One region of the Hydrogenispora ethanolica genome, then DNA from elsewhere that is predicted to be linked to it. Evidence: riboswitches for the same ligand, from Rfam matches in the RefSeq annotation. Region 1 holds a riboswitch; each other region holds the start of a gene.
The links. Region 1 has a riboswitch for S-adenosylmethionine ahead of metK (methionine adenosyltransferase). Riboswitches for the same ligand answer to the same signal wherever they lie in the genome.
Positions count from the first base shown of each region.

Region 2: it holds a riboswitch for S-adenosylmethionine, as region 1 does, so the genes downstream of both, EDC14_RS06635 (trans-sulfuration enzyme family protein) here and metK (methionine adenosyltransferase) in region 1, are expected to answer to the same signal.
Region 3: it holds a riboswitch for S-adenosylmethionine, as region 1 does, so the genes downstream of both, EDC14_RS08675 (homocysteine synthase) here and metK (methionine adenosyltransferase) in region 1, are expected to answer to the same signal.

Region 1 covers NZ_SLUN01000022.1:47,606-54,523, reverse strand. Annotated here, with positions in the region: gene murD (UDP-N-acetylmuramoyl-L-alanine--D-glutamate ligase) at 1-887, shown strand, start outside; gene EDC14_RS16850 (putative signal transducing protein) at 1,039-1,239, shown strand; gene accD (acetyl-CoA carboxylase, carboxyltransferase subunit beta) at 1,341-2,237, shown strand; gene EDC14_RS16840 (acetyl-CoA carboxylase carboxyltransferase subunit alpha) at 2,227-3,195, shown strand; gene pyk (pyruvate kinase) at 3,255-4,673, shown strand; gene trxA (thioredoxin) at 4,802-5,119, shown strand; SAM riboswitch class I at 5,190-5,295, shown strand; gene metK (methionine adenosyltransferase) at 5,357-6,535, shown strand; gene EDC14_RS16820 (sensor histidine kinase) at 6,712-6,918, shown strand, end outside.
Region 2 covers NZ_SLUN01000005.1:208,793-215,710, forward strand. Annotated here, with positions in the region: gene EDC14_RS06620 (HAD family hydrolase) at 1-422, shown strand, start outside; gene EDC14_RS06625 (fused MFS/spermidine synthase) at 1,194-2,801, shown strand; gene EDC14_RS06630 (LacI family DNA-binding transcriptional regulator) at 2,961-4,013, shown strand; SAM riboswitch class I at 4,107-4,206, shown strand; gene EDC14_RS06635 (trans-sulfuration enzyme family protein) at 4,277-5,413, shown strand; gene EDC14_RS06640 (trans-sulfuration enzyme family protein) at 5,459-6,592, shown strand; gene EDC14_RS06645 (methionine ABC transporter ATP-binding protein) at 6,724-6,918, shown strand, end outside.
Region 3 covers NZ_SLUN01000008.1:72,025-78,942, reverse strand. Annotated here, with positions in the region: gene EDC14_RS08690 (RrF2 family transcriptional regulator) at 196-642, shown strand; gene cysK (cysteine synthase A) at 724-1,659, opposite strand; gene metA (homoserine O-acetyltransferase MetA) at 1,831-2,748, opposite strand; SAM riboswitch class I at 2,821-2,922, opposite strand; SAM riboswitch class I at 3,132-3,245, shown strand; gene EDC14_RS08675 (homocysteine synthase) at 3,383-4,666, shown strand; gene EDC14_RS08670 (tRNA threonylcarbamoyladenosine dehydratase) at 4,978-5,751, shown strand; gene EDC14_RS08665 (hypothetical protein) at 5,941-6,147, opposite strand; gene EDC14_RS08660 (sensor histidine kinase) at 6,259-6,918, opposite strand, start outside.

The sequences.
Region 1 (6,918 bases):
GTGTTATTTTGGAATTAAGCAGTTTTCAACTTCAAGACTTGACTCAAAGTCCGGACTGTGCTCTTATTACCAACATTACTCCTAATCATCTGGATATGCATGCATCGATGGCTGAATACATAGGAGCCAAGGCTAACATTCTACGTTTTCAATCTCCCGATAGAATTGCGATTTTAAACTATGACAACGATATTACGAGAGAACTAGCTTCATCCGTAAAGGGAAGATTATTCTTTTTCAGCCGCAAGAAACTCCTGGATGAAGGGGCCTTTTTAAACGGTACAGAGTTAATAGTCCGCTTAAATGGTCAATCAGAGGTCATTGCCATACGGGATCAGCTCCGTTTACTTGGAGATCATAATATCGAGAATATTTTAGCAGCTGCTTTAATCAGCACTTTACAAGGGGTCTCCATTGAGACCATTGCTAAAGTCGCCCGTGAATTTAGCGGTGTGGAACATCGCCTGGAATTAGTGCGCGAACTAAATGGGGTAAAGTTTTACAACGATTCGATATCCACGACTCCCGACCGCGCTATTGCGGGTCTAAATGCAATGACCGCTCCTACGATTTTAATTGCCGGCGGCTATGATAAACATCTGCCGTTCGATCGTTTCGCCAAAGTGGTTGCGGAGCGTTGCAAACATTTGATTGTCTTAGGTGTCACTGCCTCGCAAATTAAGGAAGAAGTTCAAAAAATTGCACCGGATTTTCCAATTGAATCAGTCCATAGGCTGGAAGATGCAGTGGCGTTTGCATCAACGAGGGCTACTTCCGGCGACGTAGTGCTGTTGTCACCAGCTTGTGCCAGTTACGACATGTTCAATAATTATCAGGAGCGGGGCCGCCTTTTCAAAAAGCTCGTCAATGAGTTGGAAAAACACTGATTCGGTTATCCGTAATTCCTAAACTTGTTTTGATTTTTAAAAAACTATTGACTTCCTTTAGCGGCTCATATATCTTGAAATGTATATGCATATCAACTGCTGAAGACTGAATCTTAATTGCGGATACATAATCTAGAAAAGAGGAGTTCCCATGTGGGTGGTAGTTTATGTGGCCCCTAACCGCAGAGTTGCCAGCTATCTAAAAGAATTGCTAGAGGTCGAGGGAATTTTGGTAAAAATTAAAGAAGCAAATCTATTTTCAAAAGAGGAGAGAAATGTGGAGGTTATGGTCTCTGAAGTTGAAATTGAAGAAGCAACCGAGGTCATTAACAACGCATTGCAGCAAGCTTAATTGGCAGGATTTTCAGGATGAAGCGAGAATTTTTTATGATAGGATATATTTCTAAAAATTTATATTATTCTTTAACTGGACACTGACAAGGAGTGGACTGATTGTTAAAGGACTTATTCAAGACCAAGCCTAAATATATAACTGTCAAAACCGATCAATCGGATTTCACTCACAAAGTTGAGATTGAGAAAAAAGAGATTCCCGATGGTTTGTGGGTGAAGTGCAACCGTTGTGCGCAAATAACCTACCACAAGGATATCGAAAAAAACCTGAAAGTATGTCCCAAGTGCGGATTTCATTTTCGGATTGGCGCCAAAGAACGCTTAATGTTGTTGGCTGATGCCGATAGTTTTCATGAGGAGCATGAAAACCTTAAAACCGTCAATCCGTTGAATTTTCCTGACTATGAAAATAAGGTGAAGAAATCCCAGAAAACAACCGAATTAATTGAAGGCGCAATTGTTGGTAAGTCGCTAATCGGTGGAATTCCTGCCGTCTTAGCTGTGATTGATTTTGGATTTGTAGGCGGTTCTATGGGTTCGGTCGTCGGTGAAAAAATTACGCGGGCTATTGAATTGGCTGCTGCTGAAAAAATTCCGTTAATCGCGGTCTCCGCCGGAGGTGGCGGCGCTCGGATGCATGAAGGGATTCTATCTCTGATGCAAATGGCGAAGACGAGTCAAGCTTTGAATAAACTATCCGCTGCTGGATCACTTTATATTTCGGTTCTGACTGATCCGACTATGGGCGGGGTCTTTGCCAGCTTTGCTTCATTAGGGGATGTAATTATTGCCGAACCCGATGCTTTGATCGGTTTTGCCGGCCCGCGGGTTATCCAACAAACAATACATCAAACGTTGCCTGCTGGTTTCCAGACATCGGAGTTCCTGCTGGAGCACGGAATTATTGACATGATAGTAGCACGCAAAGATCTCAAAGCCACTCTCGTACAACTATTGAAGTTTCATGCGAAGGGTGGTGTAAATATTGGCGAGTAATACGGGGTTGGTTCTTGAATTTGAAAAGCCGGTTTTGGAATTAGAAAAACAGATAGAAGAACTGAAACAGTTTTCGCAGGAGAAGGGCATCGATATGACGGTTCAAATAGCCGTCCTTGAAGAAAAGGCCAATTCCTTGCGTTTAAGCATCTATAACAATCTTTCACCTTGGCAAAGAGTGCAAATCGCCCGGCATGCAAAAAGGCCTACTCTTCTTGATTATGTCGGACTTATCTTTACTGATTTCATAGAAATGCATGGAGATCGCTTGTTTCGGGATGACCCGGCAATGATCGGCGGTCTTGCATATTTGGATAGTATTCCAGTTACAGTTATCGGTCAACAAAAAGGCCGTGATACCAAAGAAAAAATTTATCGAAATTTTGGTCAACCGCATCCCGAAGGTTATCGGAAAGCGCTTCGTTTAATGCATCAAGCAGAAAAATTTCACCGTCCCATTATTTGTTTGGTAGATGTTGTTGGTGCCTATCCAGGCATCGAGGCGGAGGAACGGGGGCAGGGCGAAGCGATTGCAAGAAATATTCGAGAGATGGCGAACCTGACCGTACCGATTATTGTAGTCATCACCGGTGAAGGCGGAAGCGGAGGTGCACTTGCTGTAGGCGTTGGCAATCGGGTTTTAATGATGGAAAACGCTTATTACTCGGTTATCTCTCCCGAGGGTTGTGCTTCAATTTTATGGAAAGACGCATCGAAGGCATCGGATGCCGCAGATGCATTGAAGTTAAGTGCCAACGATCTTTTAAAATTTGGGATTATCGATGAGATTATTCCCGAGCCTTTAGGTGGTGCTCATAAGAACCCCAACGAGGCCGGGATGAATTTAAAGAAGGCAATAAATAGCCATTTAAAGCCATTACTGAACCTTTCATCTTCTGAATTATTGGATAATCGGTATAATCGTTTCCGTCACTATGGCGTTTATTTGGAAGATTAATATTCATCGCTGCTTATAGGGATGCCAACATGATTGGCCGGTATTTAGGAGGGATCCTCTTGAAAAAAACTAAAATCATTTGTACTTTGGGTCCAGCGAGCACCAATCCGGTTGTTCTGGAGAAATTGATCAAAGCCGGCATGAATATTGCCCGCTTAAATTTCTCCCATGGCTCTTATGATGAACATGCGGAACGAATTAAGCTGGTCCGAGAAATTGCAGCTAAATTAGGAACCCCGATCGGTATCTTAGCCGACATTCAGGGACCAAAGATCCGAACCGGAAAAATTAATCCTGGTCCGATTCAGCTCGTCGAAGGAACTCAAGTTCATTTGACCGTTGATCCCAAAAAAGACGGGAATCCCGAATACATTTATGTAGACTACCCAACCTTAATTAAGGATGTTAAGATTGGCGGCACCATCTTTTTAGCGGATGGAATGATACAACTTTCGGTTATTGGAGCTGAAGGACATGAACTGAAATGCGAAGTCTTGAATGGCGGTGAATTATCCTCAAAAAAGGGAGTAACCCTTCCCGGAGTATCCGTCAATCTCCCGGCTTTAATGGAAAAAGATCGTTCCGACATAGAATTCGTCATCCAGCAAAAAGTCGATTTTATTGCGGTGTCGTTTGCCCGAAAAGCGGAGCATCTGGCGGAAATCCGCGCACTCGTTAATGAACTTGGCGGAGATCAACTGATCATCGCTAAAATTGAAAATGAAGAAGGCTTCCGCAATAGTGAGGAGATTTTACAAGCATGTGATGGCATTATGGTGGCTCGGGGCGATTTAGGCACGGAAGTACCTCCCGAAGAGGTTCCGCTGATTCAAAAGTTTTTAATTGAAATTTGCAATGCAGCAGGGAAACCTGTGATTACTGCCACGGAGATGCTGGAGTCAATGATTCGAAACCCTCGGCCGACCCGGGCTGAAGTGACGGATATCGCCCACGCAATCCTGGATGGAACAGACGCAATTATGCTTTCCGCTGAAACTGCCGTAGGAAAATATCCGGTTACTGCGGTTGAGATCATGTCCCGAGTCGCTAAGAGTATTGAGAATTCTTTGAAATTTGAAGATATTCTCGCTAAAAAGAAGGTTAGTTCTTTTCCAACTGTCAGTGACGCCATAAGCCATGCGACCTGTCAAACCGCATTAGATCTAAAAGCAGCGGCAATCATTAGTTCAACTCAATCGGGGAGTACCGCCCGAACGGTTTCGAAATATCGTCCTCAGGCACCGATTGTGGCTGTTACGCCTTCGCTGCGAATAGCTCAACAACTAGCTTTATCTTGGGGCGTGTTCCCGGTAATTGTTCCCCCCGCCAATGATATTGACGAGATGCTTGATGTTAGCATTGAAGCAGCTAAAAAGACCGGATTCATTCGAAGTAAGGATTTGGTGGTCATTACCGCTGGAGTACGTACTGGAATTCCTGGTTCCACCAATTTATTACAAGTTCTATATGTCGAATAATTGGTTAAACTTTTAGTACGCCATAATGGCGCAGAGTCATTCTTGCACTCTTGAACATATTTGCACCTTCGTCATCTTTAGCGAGAGTTTGGTTTCTCGACGAGGGAACTTTAACAGAGGTGAACGTTATGATCACTATTGATCAGAATAATTTTCAAAATACTGTCATGGAATCCCAATTACCGGTACTCGTTGATTTTTGGGCACCTTGGTGTGGTCCCTGCCGCATGGTAGCGCCAATTGTTGAAGAGATTGCGGCAGAATTTGAGGGTAAAATTCAGGTCGGGAAAATCAATGTTGACGAAAATCAGGAGTTAGCAGGACAATTTGCTGTAATGAGTATCCCGACGCTTTGTCTGTTTGTTAAGGGTAATCCGGTGCTAAGATTAGTAGGATTCCGTCAAAAACGAGAACTTGTGGCAGAAATTACCAAGCATTTAGCCTGAAATTCAGATAAAGTTTGACAAGGTTTCTAGTTTTCGATATAATGCTTACGAGTTATTTCTATTAATTTTATACTCATCAAGAGAGGTGGAGGGATAGGGCCCGATGATACCCAGCAACCCGGGGTTATTCCGCAGGGTGCTAATTCCCCCCGGAGGAAGTTCTGGGAAGATGAGCCTGTCTTTCCCTTCCAAAGTGGAAGGGTTTATTTTTTAGTAAGGATAAAGGAGTTGCTGCCAATGACTAAAAAACATTTATTTACCTCTGAGTCGGTAACGGAGGGGCATCCGGATAAAATTTGTGATCAAATTTCCGATGCTGTATTAGACGCGATAATCAGCCAAGATCCGAATGCCAGAGTCGCTTGTGAAACTGCTGTAACTACTGGGTTAGTTTTGGTGATGGGGGAAATTACCACTAATTGTTATGTGGACATTCCCAAAATTGCGCGTCAAACTATCCGCGAAATCGGATACACCCGCGCTAAATTTGGTTTTGACAGTGAAACTTGTGCAGTCCTTACATCAATTGATGAACAGTCACCTGATATCGCTTTAGGTGTTGATAAAGCCTTGGAAGCGAAACAAGGTGAAATGAGCGAGCAAGAAATCGAGGCAACCGGAGCTGGCGATCAAGGAATGGTCTTCGGTTTCGCCTGTGACGAAACTCCTGAGTATATGCCCATGCCAATATCACTGGCGCATCAATTGACGCGCCGTTTAGCGGCAGTTCGTAAAGCAAATGAATTGGATTATTTACGTCCGGATGGAAAAAGTCAAGTTACTGTAGAGTACGAAAATAATATCCCGGTACGGGTAGATACGGTTATTATCTCAACACAACATGATCCAAGCATTATGCACGACCAGATTGAAAAAGAGATCATCGAAAAAGTAGTATTACCTGTAATCCCCGGTCATTTAATTGATGAACGTACTAAATATTATATTAACCCAACCGGTAGATTTGTCGTGGGAGGACCGCAAGGAGATTCAGGCTTAACTGGTCGCAAAATTATTGTAGATACTTACGGCGGGGCCGCTCGCCATGGCGGCGGAGCATTTTCCGGAAAAGATCCTACCAAAGTGGACCGGTCTGCTGCATATGCCGCGCGCTATGCCGCAAAGAATATTGTAGCCGCGGGGCTTGCCAAACGATGTGAGATTCAAGTTTCTTATGCCATCGGAGTTGCCAAACCGGTATCTATCATGGTGGATACGTTTGGCACCGGAGTTATTCCCGATATGGAGATCGTTGAATTAATAAAGAAATATATTGATCTACGCCCTGCGGCGATTATTCGTAATTTAGAATTGCGTAGACCGCTTTATCGGCAAGTGGCTGCTTATGGACACTTCGGTCGGAATGATTTGGATCTTCCTTGGGAAAAATTGGACAAAGTGGCATTTCTTAAATAAAACTTTTGACGTGTAGGATGGGTCAAAGGTGGCAATATAAGCGATAATAAATGCATGGATAGCCGGCAAGCCCGGCTTTTTTTATTCGGCTATTCGAGAAATATAGAATCTAAAGGTATAAAGTTATTTTTTAACAATGCCGAATGTTTTACTAATAGACCCTAAGGGGTGTTTGAATGCCGGAAATTATTGATTTCAGCATGGTTGACAAAATTATCAAAGAGACAGTCGCTGCCATAGAGGTAAGTAAAGCGAGTCTTTTCGACATTGCTGAAAGCGCGAAAAGTGTTCAAAAAAGAATGCAATCGGATTTTGAACAGGTATGCGAGGAAGTCGGACGTGTTATTGAAACAGTAGACCGGTTAGAAGCAAATTATAAAAAG
Region 2 (6,918 bases), on a different contig from region 1:
CGGAGCAGGTTACTGCCGCCAAAGATGCGGCGTATTTACGGCACATCCGGGAGGTTCAGCCGCTGGAGCCGGTGGTCGCGTTGGTGCACAAGTTTCACGGTCAGCTGCCGATGGGCCTCGGCACCGGAGAATGCCGGAAGATCGCCCTGCAGAACATCGGAGCCCTGGGTTTGCAGAAATACTTCGCGGCGTTGGTCAGCTGCGACGATGTGGCCCAGCCCAAACCGGATCCCGAAACCTTCTTGCGCTGCGCCGATCGCCTGGGCGTGGCGCCCGAGTATTGCCAGGTCTTCGAAGACGGCGAGCTGGGATTGGAGGCGGCGCGGCGGGCCGGGATGATCGCCACCGATGTCCGGCCCTTCTTGATTCCGAGCGGGGCGGAAGGCCCGGAGGCGCATTCGCAGAAACTGCGGGTATCCTGAGAGAATGAATTTCGGAACCTCGATAAAAAAGCCTTTTCCCCAAACCGGGAAAGGGCTTTTTTTAGGCAGCTTACCCGGCGGAATGAACCGGGTCCGCAACAGACGCGGGTGGCGGAGTCGCTAGAGTAAAAGGTTTTGTGACCGGAGATGCTCGCTTAATTCCTGGGAATCCCAGCGCGGGAACTGAGCAAACTGGCGCAGTTGCTGTGGAACCCCGCGCGGTAACCGCGTAAGCCTGCACCGTTTCCGGGGAACCTTGCACAGTAATTGTGCGAGCTCGCGCAGTCGCCGGGCGAGGCTGCCCGGTTGCCGGGTAAGTTGACGCAGTCACGGGGGATGCTTGTTCCGTTGCCGGGAATGTTTAGAAGCCATGTGATAAAGTCCTCAAATTCGGAAATCACTCTTTCAAAGGATTAAAAATCGACTTTATCACTTGCTTCTCTGAGCTTTTGTGTTCACCCTGGCCTTCGGACAGGGTTTATCACAACGCTTTTAGGCCCTTGAAAAAAAGCACGGTTCGGCCATGCCCTTGCATTGTTGAACCGCTCATATGGGCCATCGGAGCAGAGCGGGGGAAGTTTTGATCCGCCAGATGGCGCTTTGGCGGCTCAGAGTGTGAGCCGGGTCTTGAGGCCCATGATACCGGTAACCGCGCCACCGTTTTCGGAAGGAATTCTCCCGACGCCGGCGAATCTTAGTAGCCGAACGGCTTCCGGCCGTTGGCAAAAACGTTTTGAGAAGCCGGCAATCCGTAACGCGAAGGAGGAATCCATGCTCTATCTGACAGTCTTTTTGAGCGGCGCGATCCTGATGTCCTTGGAGATGGTCGGCAGCCGGATCCTGGCGCCGTCGTTCGGCAGCTCCATCTATATCTGGGGCTCGCTGATCGTGGTGGTGATGGCCGCCTTGACCCTCGGATACTACGGCGGCGGCCGGCTGGCCGACCGCCGGCCCGATCTCGGCATGCTCGGCTTGATCCTGGGGCTGGCCGGAGTCTATGTCGGGTTTCTGCCTTTCTGGAGCACTCCGGTGAATATCCTCTGCAGCGGCTTCGGACCGCGCACCGGTTCCCTCCTGGCGGCCCTGGCTTTCTTCTTCCTGCCCAGCCTGCTGCTGGCGACCATCTCGCCGTTCGCAATCAAGCTCGCCACCAGCAACCTGACGACCATCGGCAATACCGCCGGCCATCTTTCGGCCATCTCCAGCGCCGGCAGCATCATCGGCACCTTGTTGACCTCGTTTTTCCTGATTCCGGCCATCGGCGTCCGGAATATCGTTCATAGCCTGGGCGCGCTACTGTTGGGCCTGGCCCTCTTGATCCTGGTCGCCGTCGAGCTGGAGCGGCGCCGGACTGCCGGCGCTCCCGAAGCGGCCGGCTCCCGGGCCGGAGCCTTGCGCCGCTGGCGAATCTTCCTGGTCCTGCTGGCCCTGGCGCTGTTGGGCTTTTTCTGGCGTTCCACCCCGCAGCGGACCTCCTTTTACACCCCGGAAGAGATCCGCTACGAACGCGATTCGTTGTACCATCACGTGATCGTGGCCCAGGTGGGCACCAGGCGCAACCTCCACTTCGACAACTCCTACCAGAGCGCCATGGATCTGGACCAGCCGCTGGAGATGGTCTTCGGCTATACTTCCTACCTCCATCTGGGCGTGGTCGCCGTCCCCGAGCCGGAGCGGATGCTCTTCATCGGGCTGGGCGGCGGATCGGCGCCCAAGAAGTTCCTCCACGACTACCCCAGCCTGAAACAGGTGGACGTGGTGGAGATCGACCCCGAGGTGGTCCGGGTGGCCCGCGATTATTTCGCGCTGCCCCGTACCGCCAAGCTCCGGGTCTATACTCAGGACGGCCGGCTCTTCGTGGACCAGCGGGCCGGGGCCATCGCGGCCGGTAAAATCCGTCCCTACGACCTGGTGGTCATCGACGCCTATTCGGAGAGCACCATTCCCTACCACCTGGCGACGTACCAATTCTTCCGCTCGGTCCGCCGGGTGCTGGACCGGGACGGCGCGGTCGTCTCCAATGTCATCGGCGCCATCAAGGGCTCGCGCAGCGGCCTGCTCCGGGCGATGGGCCATACCTATGCGGCGGTCTTTCCCCAGGTTTACCTCTTCCCGGTGGGGATCTGGGATGAGAGTGACAGCTATGAGCGGAATATGATCCTGATCGCTACCCGCAACCCGCGCCGCTGGTCCCCCCGGACCTGGCGGGACCGGGCAGAGGCGCTGTTCCGCGCGGGCCGGATCCGCGAGGATGTGCCGTCCTATGCCCAGACGCTGGTGGATGAGCCCCGTTTGCGCAAGAATGGCTGGTACGAAGGGTTGTCGCTGCTCACCGACGATTACGCGCCGGTGGATACCTTGCAGAATCCGTTGCTGTAAACCGCGGCCTCATGGACGACCGGCGGGAAAACGATGGAAGTTGTTGCTCCGCCCCCGGCGCTCCGGTATAATGGGGAAGTATAACGTTTTAGCAAGCTGATGGGCAGCGCGCCGGGGCATAACGCCCAAGGCGCGCTGCCCATTCGAGGTGGACTGGCGATGACCATAACCATTAAAGACCTGGCGGAGATGGCCCGGGTCTCCACCGGCACCGTTTCGCGGGTGATCAACGGCGGTCCCGGCGTGGGGGAAGAGACCCGCAAACGGATCTTAAAACTCATCAAAGAGCTGGACTACCAGCCCAATGCCTCGGCCCACGGCCTGGCGGCCAAACGCTCGGGCAATATCGGGGTGATCATCCCGCATACCGGCGGTTATTCCATGGCCACCGCCTATTGGCCGGGCCTGTTGACGGCGATCACCGAACGGGCGGCCGCTCAAAACTATAATGTGCTGCTCTCCACCGCCCGGTCCGAGGAGGACGTGGCTTCAGCCTATCAGTCGATCCTGAAGGGCCGGCGCATCGACGGGCTGATCATCGGCGCGGAGCAGTTCGGCGACAAGCAACTGGCCGAGCTCCTGCTGAAGGATTTCCCCTTCGTGATGGTGGGCAAGAGCGTTAGCATCTCCCATTACTATGTGGATGTGGACAACGCCGGCGGGGCGCGGCGCATGACCGAGCATTTGATCGGCTTGGGCCACCGCCGCATCGCCATGCTGGCGGGGCCGGAGCATTACCCCAGCGTCATCGCGCGGGTGGGCGGTTTTCGACAGGCCATGGCGGCCGCCGGGCTCGACCCGGGGCTGGTTTACCACTGCCCGTACTGGACCTTGCGGGCCGGCGAGATCAGCCGGGAGATCATCCGCTCGGGGATAGGGGTCACGGCGATTTTTGCCGCTGCCGGCGACTTGGTCACCGGGGTGTTACAGGCGGCCCGGGAAGAAGGGCTGCGCTTGCCGGAGGACCTGGGCGTGGCGACTTTTGACGATCACCCGCTCTACAATTATTTCGCGCCGGCTATCAGCGCGGTCCGCCAGCCCATCGCGGCGCTGGGCGAGGCGGCCGCCGTTCAATTGTTCCGGCTGATGCACGGGGAGATTCCCGAGGAGAAGGGGATCGTCCTCCCGACCGAATTAGTGATCCGGGCCTCCTGCGGCCGGCCGGGCTTGAAAACGGAAGCCGGGCGGGTCGCGCCGGAAACCACCTCTTGACGAAGCGGCCGGATTATGGTAGAATAATCAGAAATTACTGATAAATTCCATAATTTTAGTGGGTATTCCAATTTCATATTCGACCGAAACAGACTCTTATCGAGAGAAGGGGAGGGACCGGCCCAATGAACCTTCGGCAACCTTGTGCGCGAGCAGGGTGCCAATTCCGGCAGGGTAACCTGGCAGATGAGAGAGGACAGCGCGTTCATGCAGGCCTCTTTCCACCGGAGAGAGGCTTTTTGGTTTGACGAGGAGGAAGTCCGATGAAGATCGAAACCGTTCTGGCCCATGCGGGCCTCTGTACCGACGCGCCGACGGGGGCGGTGAGCACCCCGATCTACCAGACCGCCACCTTTCGCCATCCGGCGTTGGGCGTGAGCACGGGGTATGATTATTCCCGCTCGGTCAACCCGACCCGCCAGGCGCTGGAACAGGTCCTGGCCGAACTGGAACGGGGCGACCGCGGCTTCGCCTTCGCCTCGGGGATGGCGGCGCTCACCGCGGTGCTGATGGCCTTCTCCGCCGGCGACCATATCGTGGTCTCGGACGACCTTTACGGCGGAACCTACCGGCTGCTGGAGCGGAACTTCAAGCCGTTCGGGATCGCCGCCAGTTACGCCGATGCCACCGCCTTGGAGGCGCTCGAACGGGCGGTGCAGCCCGGCCGGACCAAGGCGCTGCTGATCGAGACGCCCACCAATCCGCTGATGAAAGTGACCGACCTGGAGCGGGTCATCGCCCTGGGCCACGGGTTGGGGCTGGCGGTGATCGTCGACAATACCTTTATGACTCCCTACCTCCAACGCCCGTTGGAGCTGGGGGCCGATTTGGCGGTCCATAGCGGCACCAAGTTTTTGAGCGGCCACAACGATCTGCTCTCGGGGATCGTGGTCGCCCGGACCCCGGAGTGGAGCGAGCGGATCCGCTTCGTTCAGAATTCCACCGGCGCGGTCCTGGGGCCGCAGGACAGCTGGCTGATGCTGCGCGGCCTTAAGACGCTGGCCCTCCGGCTGGAACGGCAGCAGGCCAACGCCGCCGGAATCGCCCGCTGGCTCGCGGCGCACCCGGCCGTGGGGCGGGTGCTCTACCCGGGCTTGCCGGACCATCCCGGCCACGCGATCCTGGCCCGCCAGGCCTCGGGCTTCGGAGCGATGCTCTCCTTCACCGTGAAGGATCCGGCCCAGGTGGAACGGCTCATCAACCGGGTCCGGGTGATCACCTTCGCCGAGAGCCTGGGCGGGGTCGAGAGCCTGATCACTTACCCGGTCCGGCAGACTCACGCCGACATTCCGGCGGAAGTCCGGGAGCGGATCGGAGTGACCGACGACCTGCTGCGGCTGTCGGTGGGGATCGAAGCCCTGGAAGACCTCATCGCCGATCTGGAACAGGCCATGCAATGACGCCGGGCCGGCTGTCCCCCGGAATATTTCGAGGAGTGAATCGTGATGAAATATGCCACCCGAATCCTGCATAACGGGAATGAACTGGACCCGCGCACCGGCGCCCTGAGCATCCCGATCTATCAAGCCTCCACCTTCCACCAGCCCGATGTGGAGCATCCCGGCGCTTACGACTATTCCCGCTCCGGGAATCCGACCCGGGAGGCGCTGGAGAACACCCTGGCGGCACTGGAGAACGGGACCCACGCCTATGCCTTCGCCTCGGGGATGGCCGCCACCGCCTCGGCCCTTTCCATTCTGGAGCAGGGCGACCATATTGTGGCCACCGAGGATATCTACGGCGGCTCCTACCGCGTCCTGAACCGGTTCTTCAATAAATTCGGGCTGGAGACCAGCTTCGTCGACATGACCCGGCTGGAGAACATCGAGGCGGCCATCCGTCCCAACACCAAGGCGCTCTTTTTGGAGACGCCCTCCAACCCGCTGCTGAAGATCACCGACATCCGCGGGGCGGTGGCCATCGCCAAGGCCCACGGGCTGCTGACCCTGCTCGACAACACTTTCATGTCCCCTTATTTCCAGCGGCCGCTCGATCTGGGGGTCGACATCGTCGTCCACAGCGCCACCAAGTTTCTGGGCGGCCATAGCGACGTCATCGGCGGCGCGGCCATTACCCGCTCACCGGAGCTGGCCAAGCGGATCTATTTCGTCCAGAACGGTTTCGGGGCCATCCTGGGGCCGCAGGACTCCTGGCTGCTATTGCGGGGGATCAAGACCCTGCGCGCCCGGATGGAGTTGCAGCAGCAAGCGGCGCTGTTCATCGCCGAATGGCTGAGGCGGCAGAACTGGGTGACCGCAGTCTATTATCCCGGCCTGCCCGACCACCCCGGCCAGGCGATCCACCGGGGCCAAGCCTCGGGCCACGGCGCGGTGCTCTCCTTCAAGACCGATGCCGCCGCGCGGGCCTTGGCCATCATGAAGCAGGTCAAGCTGTGGTCGGTCGCGGTCAGTCTCGGCGGCGTCGAGTCGATCCTCTCCTATCCGGTCAAGATGTCCCATGCGTCGCTCCCCGCTTCGGAGCGGGAACGCCTGGGGATCACCGCCGACCTGATCCGCCTGTCGGTCGGCCTGGAAGATCCGGAGGATCTGGTCGCCGACCTGGAGGCCGGGATTCGGTAACCGGTTTCGTTTTAGCAAGGAAACGGGGTTGCTGCCGCGGTTTGGCGCTGCCTTGCGTGGCTGGTCCGTGACTTTGGAATATCGGCAGTACGGCGGGAAACCGCTCTGGAGGAATGGCAATGACTCAAGAGATTATCGAGTTTCAGCAAGTTACCAAGGTCTACCGGCAAAAGGGCGCCGAAGTAGTGGCCCTGCGCGACGTCAACCTGACCGTCGCCCGGGGCGAGATCTTCGGCATCATCGGGCTGAGCGGCGCGGGCAAGAGCACGCTGCTCCGGAGCATCAACCGGCTGGAGGTGCCGCAGTCCGGACGGGTGCTGGTGGAC
Region 3 (6,918 bases), on a different contig from region 1:
TTAATCCTAATTAAATTGATAGGTATTCCCTAAAAGAGCTGTGATAAACCCGGCTAGAAAGCCGGCAGGGTCACAGCGATTGCTTGAAAAAGTGATAAAGTCGTTTAAAGCCTTTTCGTAAGAGGATTTCTGATTTGAAAGACTTTATCACACGGCTTCTCAATCATCAGCATTCTCTCAATAAAAGGAGTTAACATGCAAATTTCCACGCGCGGACGTTATGGGTTAAGAGCCATGGTTGACTTAGCGATGCATAATCAGGAAGGTCCTTTGGCCTTGCGGGTCATCGCCGAACGCCAGGAAATCTCCGAATCCTATTTGGAACAGGTTTTTACCAGTCTCCGCAAGGCTGGTCTGGTGCGGGCCTCCCGCGGCGCTCAAGGAGGCTACGAGTTGGTTAAAAAGGCGACGGAAATTACTGTCGGCGACGTATTACGGGCGTTGGAAGGGCCGATCGCGCCGGTTCTGTGTGTTGAATCCGCGCCGTTTTCCAAGCAGTGCGAGCGGGAGAAGAACTGTATAACCCGGCAATTTTGGCAAGAATTCAAGGAGACTATCGATCGCTTCCTCGACGGAACCTCTCTCCAAGACCTGGCCGATCGCGCGGTATCCAACAAGGTCAACGTAATGTATTATATCTGACTCTATCGCGCGCAGCAAAATAAACACGAGGCCGTCCTTGATGCAGGGACGGCCTCGTGTTTCGATAAGGCTTTTCTACAGTTATTCCGACTGAAACAAAGTGGTCGACAAATAGCGTTCTCCCGTATCCGGCAGGAGTACAATAATGGTCTTGCCCCGGTTCTCCGGCCGCTTGGCGATGGCGGTCGCCGCGCAAGCCGCCGCCCCGGAAGAGATTCCCACCAGCAACCCTTCAGTCTTGGCCAGTTGCCGGACAGTATGGAAGGCTTCCTCGTTTTTCACTGGATAGATCTCATCGATAATCGAACGATTCAAGATATCCGGCACAAATCCGGCGCCGATTCCTTGCAGCATATGCGGACCCGGGGTTCCTCCCGACAGAACCGGGGAATTGAAAGGTTCCACTGCGATAACTTGAAGGCCGGGTTTCCGCTCTTTTAGGACTTCCCCGACTCCGGTGACGGTGCCGCCCGTGCCGACGCCCCCTACAAAAATATCGACCTGGCCGTCGCTGTCTCGCCAGATCTCCTCCGCAGTGGTCCGGCGGTGAACCGCGGGGTTCGCCGGGTTCTTGAACTGTTGCGGAATGAAGGAGTCCGGTATTTCCGCGGCTAACTCCTCGGACTTGCGGATCGCGCCTTTCATGCCTTCGGGTCCGGGAGTCAGGACCACCTCCGCACCCAGCGCTTTCAGAAGATTCCGCCGTTCGATGCTCATCGTCTCCGGCATGGTCAGAATTAACCGGTATCCTTTGGCCGCCGCCACCATGGCAAGGCCGATCCCGGTATTGCCGCTGGTCGGCTCGATGATCACCGAGCCTCGTTTTAAAACGCCCCGTTCTTCGGCATCCCGGATCATGGCCGCTCCGATCCGGTCTTTGACACTGCCCGCCGGATTAAAATATTCGAGCTTGGCAACGAGTTTCGCTTCCAATCCGTGCGCGCGGTTATAATTGGCCAATTCCAGCAGCGGCGTATTGCCGATCAGGTCGATCAGGCTGCAGGCAATCTTCGCCATCATAATCCCTCCCTGAAGTATTCGAAGTATTCATTGCTGGAAGATATGTCGCATTGAACACTCCAATGGATTGCGACCTATTTTCCCTAATTCATCAGATGGTTGATCAAAGACTTTTTTCATCTTACTATAGCCATCATAATTTTTCCTACCGGAGTTGTCAATGTCAGCTCACTCAATTGCATTGAGATCGTAGGGAGTCTCCTGATACACATAGTAATTCAGCCAATTGGTGAATAAAAGATTCGCATGGCCCCGCCAGCGCACGATCGGCGGCTGGCTGGGATCATCATTGGGATAATAGTTCCGGGGGATACTGACGGTCATGCCCTTCGCGACGTCCCGGTCGTATTCCCACTTCAAGGTCAAGGGATCATACTCGGCGTGGCCGGTGACAAAGATCCGGCGGCCGTCTTTACTGGCGACAATATAGGTTCCCGCTTGCTCCGATTCGGCCAGGATTTCCAATTCGGGCACCTTCAGGATGTCTTCCCGGCGCACCTCGGTATGGCGGGAGTGGGGCGCCAAAAAACAGTCGTCGAAGCCGCGCAGCAATTTTACATACTGCTTGGTAACGCGGTGGCTGAAGACCCCGAACATTTTGCTGGCCAGCGGATACTTGGGCACTCCGTAGTGGTAAAACAGACCGGCTTGCGCCGCCCAACAGATATGCAGCGTAGAAAAGACGTGGTGCTTGGTCCATTCCATGATTTGGCCCAACTCTTCCCAGTAGGTCACTTCTTCGAAATCCAGCTGCTCGACCGGAGCGCCCGTAATGACCATTCCGTCAAACTTCTGGTCCTGTACTTCCCGAAAGGTTTTATAAAAAGCTTCCAAATGTTCCGGAGCGGTATTTTTGGACTGATGGCTTTCGGGAAACAACAGGGTGATGTCGACCTGCAGCGGCGAATTGCCGAGCAGCCGCAACAACTGCGTCTCCGTGGTGATCTTGGTAGGCATCAGGTTCAGGATCGCGATCCGCAGCGGCCGGATGTCCTGATGAAATGCGCGGTCCTCCGGCATGACGAAGATGTTCTCATTCGTCAGCGTCTCGGTAGCCGGCAAATTGTCCGGGATTTTGATGGGCATGGAAAGACCTCCTTGAAAGTAGTATTCGCAAAAAAACCTCTTCCGAAAGGAAGAGGCTTGGTTGGCTCGTTCCTCTCATCTCCCAGGTTTCCCTGTAGGAATTGGCACCGCGCGACGCTGCCGCCGGTTGCCGAGGGATCATCGGGCCTTTCCCTTCCCCTCTCTGGATAAGAGCGCTTGCTTATGATTATTGATCAAAATTATAAGTATTGCCATATCATTAGTCAAGTTAAATTCGAAACTTCCGCCAAGTTTTTGGGCGGACGCCAGCGGGTTTTCCCATCCGCTGCATGCAAAAATTTTACTTGACACTTCATCCGGCTTATAATATAGTATATACAAAATATTCCTATTAAATTTATAGGAATTGACAAGATTAGAATACCTTATCCAGAGAGGTGGAGGGACTGGCCCGAAGATGCCTCGGCAACCATCGTGATATCCAGACGACATGGTGCCAATTCCAGCGAAACTGAGCAAGTTTCGAAAGATAAGGGGGTTTAAAAAAGCTACCCCCTTTCTTGACAAAGGGGGTTTTTATTTTTGGGAAGAACTAGAAGCCAGCCCTCGTCAGCTCCCTGCCAAACCCCACGATTTGAACGGCCATCGACTCATTACGAAGGAGGAATTATCCATGTCCAACAATTATCACTGGGAAACTCTCGCGGTACACGGCGGCCAAGAGGCCGATCCGACCACCGGAGCGCGGGCGGTGCCGATCTATCAGACCTCATCGTACCAATTCAAAGATACCGAACATGCCGCCAATCTTTTCGGCCTGAAGGAGTTCGGCAATATCTACACCCGGCTGATGAATCCCACCTCCGATGTTTTCGAAAAACGCCTTGCCGCGCTGGACGGCGGCGTCGGCGCCTTGGCGGTGGCCTCGGGCCAGGCCGCGATCTCGCTGGCGATTTTAAACATCGCCCAGACCGGCGATGAGATCGTCTCCGCCGACAATCTTTACGGCGGCACCTATAACCTATTCCATTACACATTGGCGCGGCTTGGAATCACCGTCAAGTTCGTCGATTCCAGCGATCCGCAGAACTTCGAAAAAGCCATCACCGAAAAGACCAAAGCCATTTACGGCGAATCCATCGGCAATCCGAAGCTGGATGTCCTGGATTTCGAAGCGGTGGCGGAGATCGCGCACCGGCATGGCCTGCCGTTTATCGTGGATAATACCTCCACTCCCTACCTGATTCGCCCGATCGAACACGGCGTGGATATCGTGGTTTACTCCGCCACCAAGTTCATCGGCGGCCATGGCACTTCCATCGGCGGCGTCATCGTCGATTCCGGAAAATTCGACTGGACGAACGGCAAATTCCCGCTGATCGCCGAGCCCGACCCGAGCTACCATGGGATCAATTTCGTGGAAGCGCTCAAGCCCATCGGCAACATCGCCTATATTCTGAAGGCCCGCGTCACGCTGCTGCGCGATCTGGGGCCCGCGCCCTCGCCCTTTAATTCTTTCTTATTCTTGCAAGGCCTGGAGACGTTACACCTGCGGATGCCGCGCCACAGCGAAAATGCCTTGAAAGTCGCGACGTTCCTCAAAGAGCACCCCAAAGTCTCCTGGGTCAACTACCCGGGGCTGCCGGACAGCCCGCAATATCAGAAGGCGCAAAAATACTTGCCGCAGGGCGCCGGCGCCCTCATCGGATTCGGCGTGAAAGGCGGCAAGGAGGCGGGCGTGCGTTTCATCAATCATGTCAAGCTCCTCTCGCACCTGGCCAACATCGGCGACGCCAAGTCGCTGGTGATCCATCCGGCTTCAACCACGCACCAGCAGTTGTCCGAAGCGGAACAACTGGCCACGGGAGTGACGCCCGACTTCATCCGGCTGTCGGTCGGAATTGAGCATGGCGCCGACATCATCGCCGATATCGACCAGGCGCTCGCCCAAGCCTGAGCCCGCTGCCGAGCCAAGCCTCGCCCGAGGACCCGGAGCTCTCATCTCCGGGTCTTTTTCATGCCGCAGTTTATGAAGGCTTTTTCAAGCGCCGGGGTTCCGCCCCGGGAACCAGTCGCGGCCCGTCCATAAAACAGGGTCCATCGGGCCAGAATAATCCGGATGATATTTCACTTTGACAGCGGGAGCTTCGCCATATATAATTTTAGTGATTCAAACGAAACTTGCAGGGAAAATGGCAGCACGCCGGGCCCGGAATGGTGGAGGCCATCCGGGACGGCCCGGGCCGCTTGTTTCCCAAGGAGGATAGGATGTCAGAACCTAAGCAACACCGTTTTAGCCGTTTCGAACTCCTGGTCGGAGCGGAAAAATTAGCCAAGCTCAACACCGCGCGGGTCGCCGTGATCGGACTGGGCGGCGTCGGCTCATATACCGTCGAAGCGCTAGCCCGTGCCGGAGTCGGCTGGTTGATCCTGGCCGACTACGACGAGATCTGCCTCACCAACACTAACCGCCAGCTTCATGCGGTTCATGGCAACTACGGCCGTTCCAAGGTGGAAGTCATGGCCGAACGGGTGAAAGCCATCAACCCCGAGGCAGTGGTCGTCACCTGGAAAGAGTTCGTAACCCCGGAAAACATGGAGACTATCCTGCATGGCCGGATCTCTTACGTGGTGGATGCCATCGATACCGTCTCCTCGAAAGTGGCGCTGATTCGCCACTGCCGCGAACAGGGGATTCCGGTGATCTCCGCCATGGGGACCGGGAACAAATTCGATCCGCTGGCCCTAACCATCTGCGACATCAGCCGGACCCACACCTGTCCGTTGGCCAAGGCGGTCCGGAAAGCCCTGCGCGAGCAGGGGATCACCGACGGCGTCAAAGTGGTCTACTCCACGGAACAACCGGTGGAACCCCGCGGCGATGTTCTCACCTGTCACGGCGGCTGCATCTGCCCCCACCGCGACGATCAGGTTTACAACTGCACCAAGCGGCGCCAGATTCCCGGCAGCACCTCCTACCTGCCGCCGATCGCCGGCCTAATGATGGCGGGAGCCGTGATCCAAGATCTGCTGGCGGAATAAACATCCTGCCAACCGGTCCGGCTGAACGAGAATGATTGGATATCGCAAAAACCGCTTTCCCATCTTTGGCAAGCGGTTTTTTCGTGGATTGGCAATGGCCCGGCTTCGCAGCGGCTTTCGATTTCAGATTCGGAGCCTTTCATGATAATTTCCGGAAATCCAATTTTATCCCGCCACATTTTTATCAAATTATCCCGTAAATTTAATTTTAATGATGGATTTTTCGATTTGAAATTTCGCCAATTGAATTTCCCGGCTGGAATTTTCAATTTCTCCTCTTACAAATCCGATCTGCCGGCGTGAATTTGCAATTTTCCATCCTGCAAATTCAATTGGCGCGAGTGAATTTACAATTTGTCCCCATGCAAATTCAATTGGCGAGATCGCTTTTCCCATTTGCAGGCATGCAAATCCGTTGGGCGGTCCCGATTTTCATGAGGATGAACCCGCGCCGCCTCTCTTCGGCCCTCATGTCAAATCGTCCATCGTGCCCTATCCGTTCCGGGATTATTCCCTGTCTTGCGGCGATGGCGCCGCCGGGATAAAGACCGTGAATGTCGATCCCCTGCCGGGTTGGCTCTCCACCGTGACGGTCCCCTGATGGGCGTCGACGATCGCCTTGACGATGGCCAATCCGATGCCGGAGCCGCCCGAGAGACGGTTGCGCGAGGGATCGGCGCGGTAAAAACGCTCGAAGATATTCGGCAGATCCGCGGCGGCGATCCCGATCCCGGTATCGCGGAGTACCATTTGGACGCCCCTCTGCTGTGGGGCGATGACCATTTCCACCCGCCCGCCCGCAGGCGTGAACTTCAGCGCGTTGGCCAGCAGATTCACCAGGACCTGACTGAGCTTGTCGCGATCGGCGAGGACCGGGGCCGGGATCGGGCCGGTCCGCAGCTCCAGCGCCACGGATTTATTCTTGAACTCATGCTCAAAATTCAAAACAATGGCCCGGGCCAGTTCTCCCAGATCAAACCGGGTCCGCTCCAGTTTGAGATCCTCCCCCTCATATTTGGAGAGTTTATGAAGGTCCTGAACCATTCGGCTGAGCCGCAGGATCTCCTCATGGCAACTTTTCAAGCGGGACGGGTCGGCCGCCCAGATCCCGTCGATCATCGCTTCCAAATGGCTCTGGACCGTCGCCAGCGGGGTCCGGAGCTCGTG